DNA from 2 places in the Blautia intestinihominis genome. Region 1 is predicted to be linked to the other one. Evidence: riboswitches for the same ligand, from Rfam matches in the RefSeq annotation. Region 1 holds a riboswitch; the other holds the start of a gene.
The links. A riboswitch is a leader RNA that binds a small molecule or an ion and turns the genes downstream of it on or off. The one in region 1 is predicted to bind cobalamin.
Positions count from the first base shown of each region.

Region 2: another riboswitch for cobalamin. It lies ahead of WMO75_RS16830 (ABC transporter substrate-binding protein); the one in region 1 lies ahead of WMO75_RS00495 (hypothetical protein).

Region 1 covers NZ_JBBMEI010000001.1:121,205-125,091, reverse strand. Annotated here, with positions in the region: gene WMO75_RS00500 (Ig-like domain-containing protein) at 1-2,388, opposite strand, end outside; cobalamin riboswitch at 2,617-2,802, shown strand; gene WMO75_RS00495 (hypothetical protein) at 2,987-3,887, shown strand, end outside.
Region 2 covers NZ_JBBMEI010000086.1:1,080-4,966, forward strand. Annotated here, with positions in the region: gene WMO75_RS16825 (hypothetical protein) at 1-705, shown strand, start outside; cobalamin riboswitch at 781-980, shown strand; gene WMO75_RS16830 (ABC transporter substrate-binding protein) at 1,177-2,739, shown strand; gene nikB (nickel ABC transporter permease) at 2,795-3,742, shown strand; gene nikC (nickel transporter permease) at 3,747-3,887, shown strand, end outside.

The sequences.
Region 1 (3,887 bases):
AACTGCGTCTACAGCAGCTCTTACAGCAGCAACCGTTTCGTCAGTGTAGATGGAGAGATCCTTTGGAACAGCAGCCAGAGCCGCATCTACAGCGGTGTAATCAGCAGCAGCAACCGGTGTAATGGTAAGTGTGCCATTTGTCTTGCTTACATTGAAGACACGCTCATACCAGGTACCATTTTTTACAGAATGGAAAGAGAAGATTACTTCTTTGTCAAGATAATCTGTAGTAGCTTCTCCACCCATAGCGTTTGCCTTCATATTGAAAGAAACTTTGCGGTCTGTGATGTCAGCCGTTGTTTCAGCTTTTGCTGCATCTTTGGCAAAACCGATAAATACTTTGTCAAAGCTGTCGCTGCCCATGGTCAGGTGAAGGATTTCCTTATAATTGTTAGAATTTGGTCCGCCGATGGTTTCAAGAGAAGCAGCAGCAACGTTGAACATCTTAACGCTGTTGTCAACGGTCAGATCTTTTGTATGATCGTAATCACCGGTAACTAAAGTAGCAGCGTCTTGATCGATCACAGCCTGGCGAGGATAGAAAGCTCTTTTCAGAGAGTTCTTGCCTTCTTCATATTTGGTAAGGTAGCTGTTGGAGATAGCTACGATCGGAAGGTATGTCTCGCCTTCTGCTACAGGGACAGTAAACTGCCATTTACCGTTAACTTCTTCACCGGCGATCCAGTTGTCTCTGTTATCACCATTTGCAACAGCTTCTTCATAAGTACCTTTGTACAGATAATGATAACCTGTTCCGTGAAGGGTAAGGATGAGATTGCCGTCTCTGAGAATAGCTTTTTCAACGTTAAACATTAATGTTTCGTTTGTAACAGTGAGAAGTCCTCTTTCAACCAGAGCGTTGACCGCATCGGTGATAGCGGTGGCCAGTTTGTCAACGTCATCCTGTGTTGCAGCTTTGTATGTACCGCTAAGTGCTTTCACGGCAGAAGTAACAGCATTGGCTGTTTCGTCTGTATAGATGGAGAGGTCTTCAGGAACAGTTGCCAGAGCAGCATCTACAGAAGAATAATCCAGGGCAGCCTGTTTGTTCATGCCGGAAGCATCAATATCGCTCTTGTCAGTATCTGCCATGGAGGTGGTGTCAAAAGTGATGGCCTGGACATTGCTCCATTTTGAGCCTTTGTTGACGTTTGTGGTCTTACTGAAGCTTGCATAAACAGTATCACTGAGGCTTGCAACAGGAATGGTATAATAGTAGGAAGAATCCGCAACATACCAGTCAACCTTGTGCTGAGTAGCAGCAGCTATGTCGTCTGCCGTTGTACCATTTACGAGAGCCATGTAGTTTCTGTTCTCGTTTGCCTGATGCATTTTTACGAGATAAGTGCCGTCGTCCTGCTTGGTAACGATAGCATCATCCATGGCATACATGCCGGAAGCAACACCTTCACTGTTGGTAACAGAAACTTTGATGGAATGAGTCTTGGCTTCTTCTACAGCTTTTTTGACCAGAGCATTGACTGCATCGGTGATGGCCTGTGCCATCTTGTCAACATCAGCCTGCTGTGCCATAGTATAATCTCTTTTAACTGCTGCAACGGCAGCTCTTACAGCATCAGCTGTTTCATCAGTGTAGATGGAGAGGTCTTCCGGAACAGTGGCCAGAGCTGCATCTACAGATGTGTAATCAGCAGGACCGTTTGTAGCCGGAAGTTTGTTGATATCGGATGCAACTGCATCTCTTTCTTCGGTTTCTGCCATGGAACTGACATCAAAGGTGATTGTCTGAACATTTCCCCAGGCTTTGCCTGCATTTACATTTTTGGTATAGCTGAAACTTGCATAGAGGGGATCTGTCAGACTGGCAACAGGAATGGTATACCAGTAGCCGTCGTCTCCACCAGCAACATACCAGTCAACCTCATGATTGGTTGCTTTGTTTTTATCATCTGTGAGAGCCATGTAGTTTCTGTTTACGTTTGTCTGGTGCATTCTTACCAGATAAGTGCCATCGTCCTGTCTGGTGACAACAGCACTGTTCATAGCGTACATGCCGGAAGCAACCCCTGAACTGTTGATAACAGAAACTTTGATAGAATGAGTTCTGGCTTCTGAGACATCCTGTTCAGATGTCTCACCAGATGTAAATACATCTGCTTCATCCGCACTGAAGGTAGATGTATCTGCTGTAAATTCATCAGTTGTCAGGTCAGAATCCTCTGTCGTAATGTCGGCCGCTAAAACAGAATCCTCTGTGGAAGTGGAAACTTCTTCTGAATCAGAAATTTCTTCTTCGGGTACTACGTCAATTTCTTCGACTGCTGCAAAATCCAGATCCTCCGCAAGAACTGAGACTGAAGCTGCCGGAGTAACTGCCAGTGATGCACTGAGAAACAATGCTGTCAGAATTTTACTTCTTTGTTTCATTTTCATAATCTCCTTATTATTGAATAAAATTGAGGCATCATGAAGGATGCCCTGTGCAACTGGAATGTCCCGCGAATTACATTCTGTTATTAATCATATCACTTCTTGTTAAAAATAACAAATGCTAACAAGAAAAAACACTGCTTTTTCTGTGCATATTGGCACATTTTTGGCAGTACAAATCAGGCTCAGACTATTGCACTAGGATGCATATATTGCTATAATAAAGCAGAATATAGGAACTCCAGTGCTGTCACTGACAGATAATAGGGAATCAGGTGCGAATCCTGAACGATCCGGTCACTGTAAGCGTAAGAGAGGATTGCAGAAGCCATTGCATGTGAAGTTGTGTGAGAAGGCGTGATCTTAGAATACTCTGCAAGTCAGGAAACCTGCTGGAGAATCAGTGAAAAGCTTCCGAAGAAAGCAGAATTTCACAGAAACGAAACATCCGGTTATGCAAAGAAGGATGTTTTATTTGTGCGACTGAAGTCTACTCATCTGGATCGGAGAGTAGGCTTTATATTTTTGCAGTGTAAGAGGAAAAATCCTATATGAGATACTTACAGAAATGCGTTTTATAAGAGGAGAGAGGCATATGCATTCGAAAAAATTTCTCGCTGCATTCCTTGCATTGAGTATAACAGCTGCACCACAGGCATCGGTCATGGCATCAGCAGAAAATGCATCGGCGCAGGAAAGCAGTGAAGACTCATCAGGAGAATCTGATGAAAATACAGCTCAGGAAACAGAAGAAACTGATGCGGGCGAAACAGAGCAGAACACAGACGATGTATCATCAGGAGAAGAATTCCTTCAGATAACAGACAAAAAAGCGTATGCAGAGGATGATTCCATTCTGATCGAGATTGTCTCTGCCAATACAACTTATAACAGAGTATATATCGGAAACAGAACAGACGAAGACCGCACACCGGTAATTGAGGGCTCTCTGGATGAAGCGGGCAGATATCATTATCTGTTTTATATCGACCCGAAGTACCTTGGTGAAAAAGCGGCTTATGTCCCGGGAAATACAGAGGATGACAGCTGGTATACAGAGGAAGAACTGTATTTTATGCTTCCGTCTGAAGTATCAGAAACACCTGTACAGGAAACAACGGATACAGCAGAACCTTCTGAAACAGTACCGACAGCAGAAGAAAATACTTCTGCAGATAATTCCGGCGAAGGAATGATTTCAAAGAGCTCAGACAGTTCAGACAGCGATTCTGCTTCTCTCTGGCAGATCGGAGCACTGGAAGAGACTGGTGCAGAGCAGACTACAGCAGCCGAGGACTATCGTATTGAAAGTCTGGAAAAAGACAATACGACAGAAGACAGTATTGCTGAGACAGAAGCAGATGCCGTTTCCATGGCAGATGGTACGTATAAAGCAGATGATTTCTCATTCAGCGGCGGTACAGGAAAAACAAAGATCACCTGTGAAGGGATTACTGTAAAAGACGGTCAGACCTATGCAACGATCAAATTCAGCA
Region 2 (3,887 bases), on a different contig from region 1:
AATAACCAGAATCATTACATAATAGCATGTGGAGGATCTGCTATCGGTAATGAGATGCATCGTCTGAGAACGATTGGTATTCTGAATAAGCTTCAGGAAGCATATGGCCTGTCATATGAGAAGTCTGTAGAAGAACTGGTGAATACGCAGGATACTGAAGAAATTGAAACAGGCAGTGACATTAAGATTACTCTGGTTCCGGGGTATCCAAAAGATCACCTGGATGAAAAGCTGGCTGATTCGCTGAATACAGGAGATTATAATGTTATTCTGAGTGTAGTGAGCGCAAGTGATTTTATCAAGATAATTGATGCTTATGAAGAAGAGAACAGTACAGATGTATTGTTGGGTTCCATTGACTGTTTTACAGAAGATACATACGAAATGTTTAATAAAAAGGGATATAACGGCAAGGAAAGAATCGACTATCTTGTAGGAAAATACGGTGCTATCGTTGCACCATCATTTGTTGCCATGAAAAATGCTCTGGAAGGCTTTGCAGAAGATTACCGTGAAGATGGAAGTGCTTTCCGGCTGCAGCAGTCATTCTGGACAGCGGATTCAGTAGATGAGTTTAATAAGCAGTATGCGTTATCTATTGGAATGTATGATAATACATATAGTGTAGAGGACATGATGGAAGTTCTGAAATCCTATACACCGGAAACAAATTTTGAGAAATTCCGGAAATTTACGGAAAAATAGATAGAAAATAAGAGTCTAAAATAATTGACGTATACATGATGGTATGTTATGCTAGATGAGTATTCATACGGTCATTTAATGATTTTAGAGATAAGTTCAGACCAGCAGAAGCGTCCTGCTGGTCTGATTAAAAGGGAAACCGGTGTAAATCCGGTACGATCCCGTCACTGTGATAGTTGGTTTTCAGCTGAATGCCACTGGAAGATATTTTTCTGGGAAGGTGCTGAAAATGGGTAAGCTTAAGTCAGGAGACCTGCTTATTTCTGGTAAAAGAGATTCTTGCGGACGACGAGAAATCCTGCTTAAGAGTTACAACTTCATGTGTTGCATATATATGTTTGATTCTTTAATGGTAAGATTTCGTGACGGATGTGGGAGCATCTGTCTTTTTTTTCGTTCAAAATCACAGGAATGGACAGTATGAGAAGGAAGAAAAACAACGAAGAAACAAAAAAAGAAAGGAAGTAAAGGATGAAAAAAACAAAAAGAGAATTACTTGTGTTAGCAGCGGCAACAACAGTTGCATTATTAATGGGAGTTACTGTACAGGCGAAGGGTGATGAGAAGGTTTTAAACTTCGGATGTCAGATGTACACAGATGGATGTGTAAACAGTGCAAATGATGAAAACAGTGGATGGAATGCTATGAGATATGGTATTGCTGAAGCATTATTTAAATTCGATGACAATATGGAAGTTATCCCGTGGCTTGCTGAGAGTTATGAAGTAAATGACGAGCATACAGAATGGACGATCAAGCTGAAAGACGGAATTAAATTCTCTGACGGATGTGATTTAACTCCGACAAAGGTAAAAGAGTATTTTGATCACATGAAAGAGGTAGGACCTTCCGGATCTGCCAAACCGGAGAAATATCTGGAATTTGAAGCAGAAGTTACTGTAGATGATGATGCAAATACTATTAACATCAAAACAAGCAAACCATATGCAAACCTTGTAGGACAGCTCTGCCACCCAACTATGGGAATCACAGATGTAGAACATATTGAAAACTACGATAATGGAATTATTGGAACAGGTCCATACAAGATTGAAGAATTCAATGGTGTAGGTGTTGGTTATACATTAGCTGCAAATGAGTATTATCGTGAAGATGTTCCATACGATAAGATCAATCTGCTGTTCATGGGAGATAACTCCGCAAAAACAATGGCTCTCCAGAGTGGTCAGGTAGACTTGGTTGAGAATATCACAAATGTAGCAGATATTCAGGATTTCCAGGACAGTGATGACTTTACTGTTGATATTGCATCCGGTGTACGCTGCGGATTTGCATGGATGAACTTTGATGGTGTTCTTGGAAACAAAACACTTCGTCAGGCAATCCTGATGGCAATTGACTATGATACAATCTGTAATTCCAGAACAATCGGTGGACTTTATACACCAGGATTTTCCGTACTGCCATCTACTCTGAACTATGATTACGACAAACTTGAGAATCCATATACCTATGATCCGGAAAAAGCAAAACAGATTCTGGATGATGCAGGAATCGTTGACACAGATGGAGATGGAATCCGTGAACTGGATGGCCAGAATATCAACCTTAGATATATTTCTTATGAAAACCGTCTTCTGAATGACTTTGCAGATGCTCACGCACAGTATCTTGCAGAAATCGGCATCGGTGTTGTTCCTGAATACGGAAGCTCAGATGATCAGTGGAGTAAACTTGCAGCACTGGATTATGACTTTAATAACAATAACTGGATCACTGTTGGTACCGGAGATCCTCTGGCATATATGGCTAACTGGGCAACTGATACCAGCTACTGCGCATACTCCAACCCGGACTATGATAAGTTATATGAAGAATTAAAAGGTGAAATGGATCCGGAAAAGAGAAAAGATCTGATCTTCCAGATGCAGCAGATCCTGGTAGATGATGCAGCGGTTCTGATTGATGGATACTACAACTCATCTATGATCTACAGTAAGAAAGTTGGTTCTGCACATATCCATACAGCAGATTACTACTGGCTGTCAACAGAAATTACTCCTGCAGAATAAGAAAAGTCTGCGAATTGTGAAGTTACTGAATAGTTACAAACAGAAATAAAAAGAGGTGTCTTTTTTGAGTAAAAAGCAAATAATCAAGCGTTTATTACAGATTGTGATCGTATTGATCGGTATCAGCTTTATTACATTTGCACTGACCTTTATGTCACCAGGTGACCCTGTACGAAACATGTACACGGCAACCGGTGTAATGCCTACTGAAGAAATGGTTCAGGAGACACGCGAGGAACTTGGTCTGAATGATCCGTTTCTGGTGCAGTATACCAGATGGCTTAAGAACTGTCTGAAAGGTGACTTTGGCAAATCATACAGCTTAAATAAACCAGTTACAGAACTTCTTGCAGCCAGATTATGGCCGACTTTGAAACTTACATTAATGGCCATGATCCTTATGCTGGTTATTTCTGTACCTTTAGGTATGTTGTCTGCCATATATAAAGATAAATGGATCGATTATCTCGTCCGGGGAATTACATTCCTCGGATGTGCGATGCCTAACTTCTGGGTTGGACTTCTGTTAATGCTGGCATTCTGTGTTTATATCAATGCATTTCCGGTTATCAGTTCTGCGGGAGACTTTAAGAGTCTGTTTCTTCCGGCTTTGACACTTGCGATTGCAATGTCTTCCAAATATACCAGACAGGTAAGAACAGCGGTGCTGGATGAACTGAGTCAGGATTATGTGATCGGTGCACAGGCAAGAGGAGTAAAGAAATCAAAGATTATCTGGGGCAATGTATTTCCAAATTCATTGCTTCCGCTGATCACAATGTTTGGTCTTTCCATAGGATCACTTCTTGGAGGAACCAGTGTTGTAGAAGTAATCTTCTCTTATCCGGGTCTTGGAAACCTTGCAGTTTCAGCAATCACATCCAGTGATTACAATCTGATCCAGGGATATGTATTATGGCTTGCCCTGATTTATATGGTCATTAACCTGATCGTTGATGCATCTTATGTTTATATTGATCCACGTATGCGTTTAAAGGAGTAGAATCATGAAAAAGAAAAACAGATTTTTAGCAAATAAAACTTTTGTCGTGTTTTCTATTCTTGCAGTCTGTATTATTCTGACAGCAGTATTTGCACCGGTGGTAACCAGAGGGGTTGACCCGTTAAAAGGTTCTCTGGTAGATGCA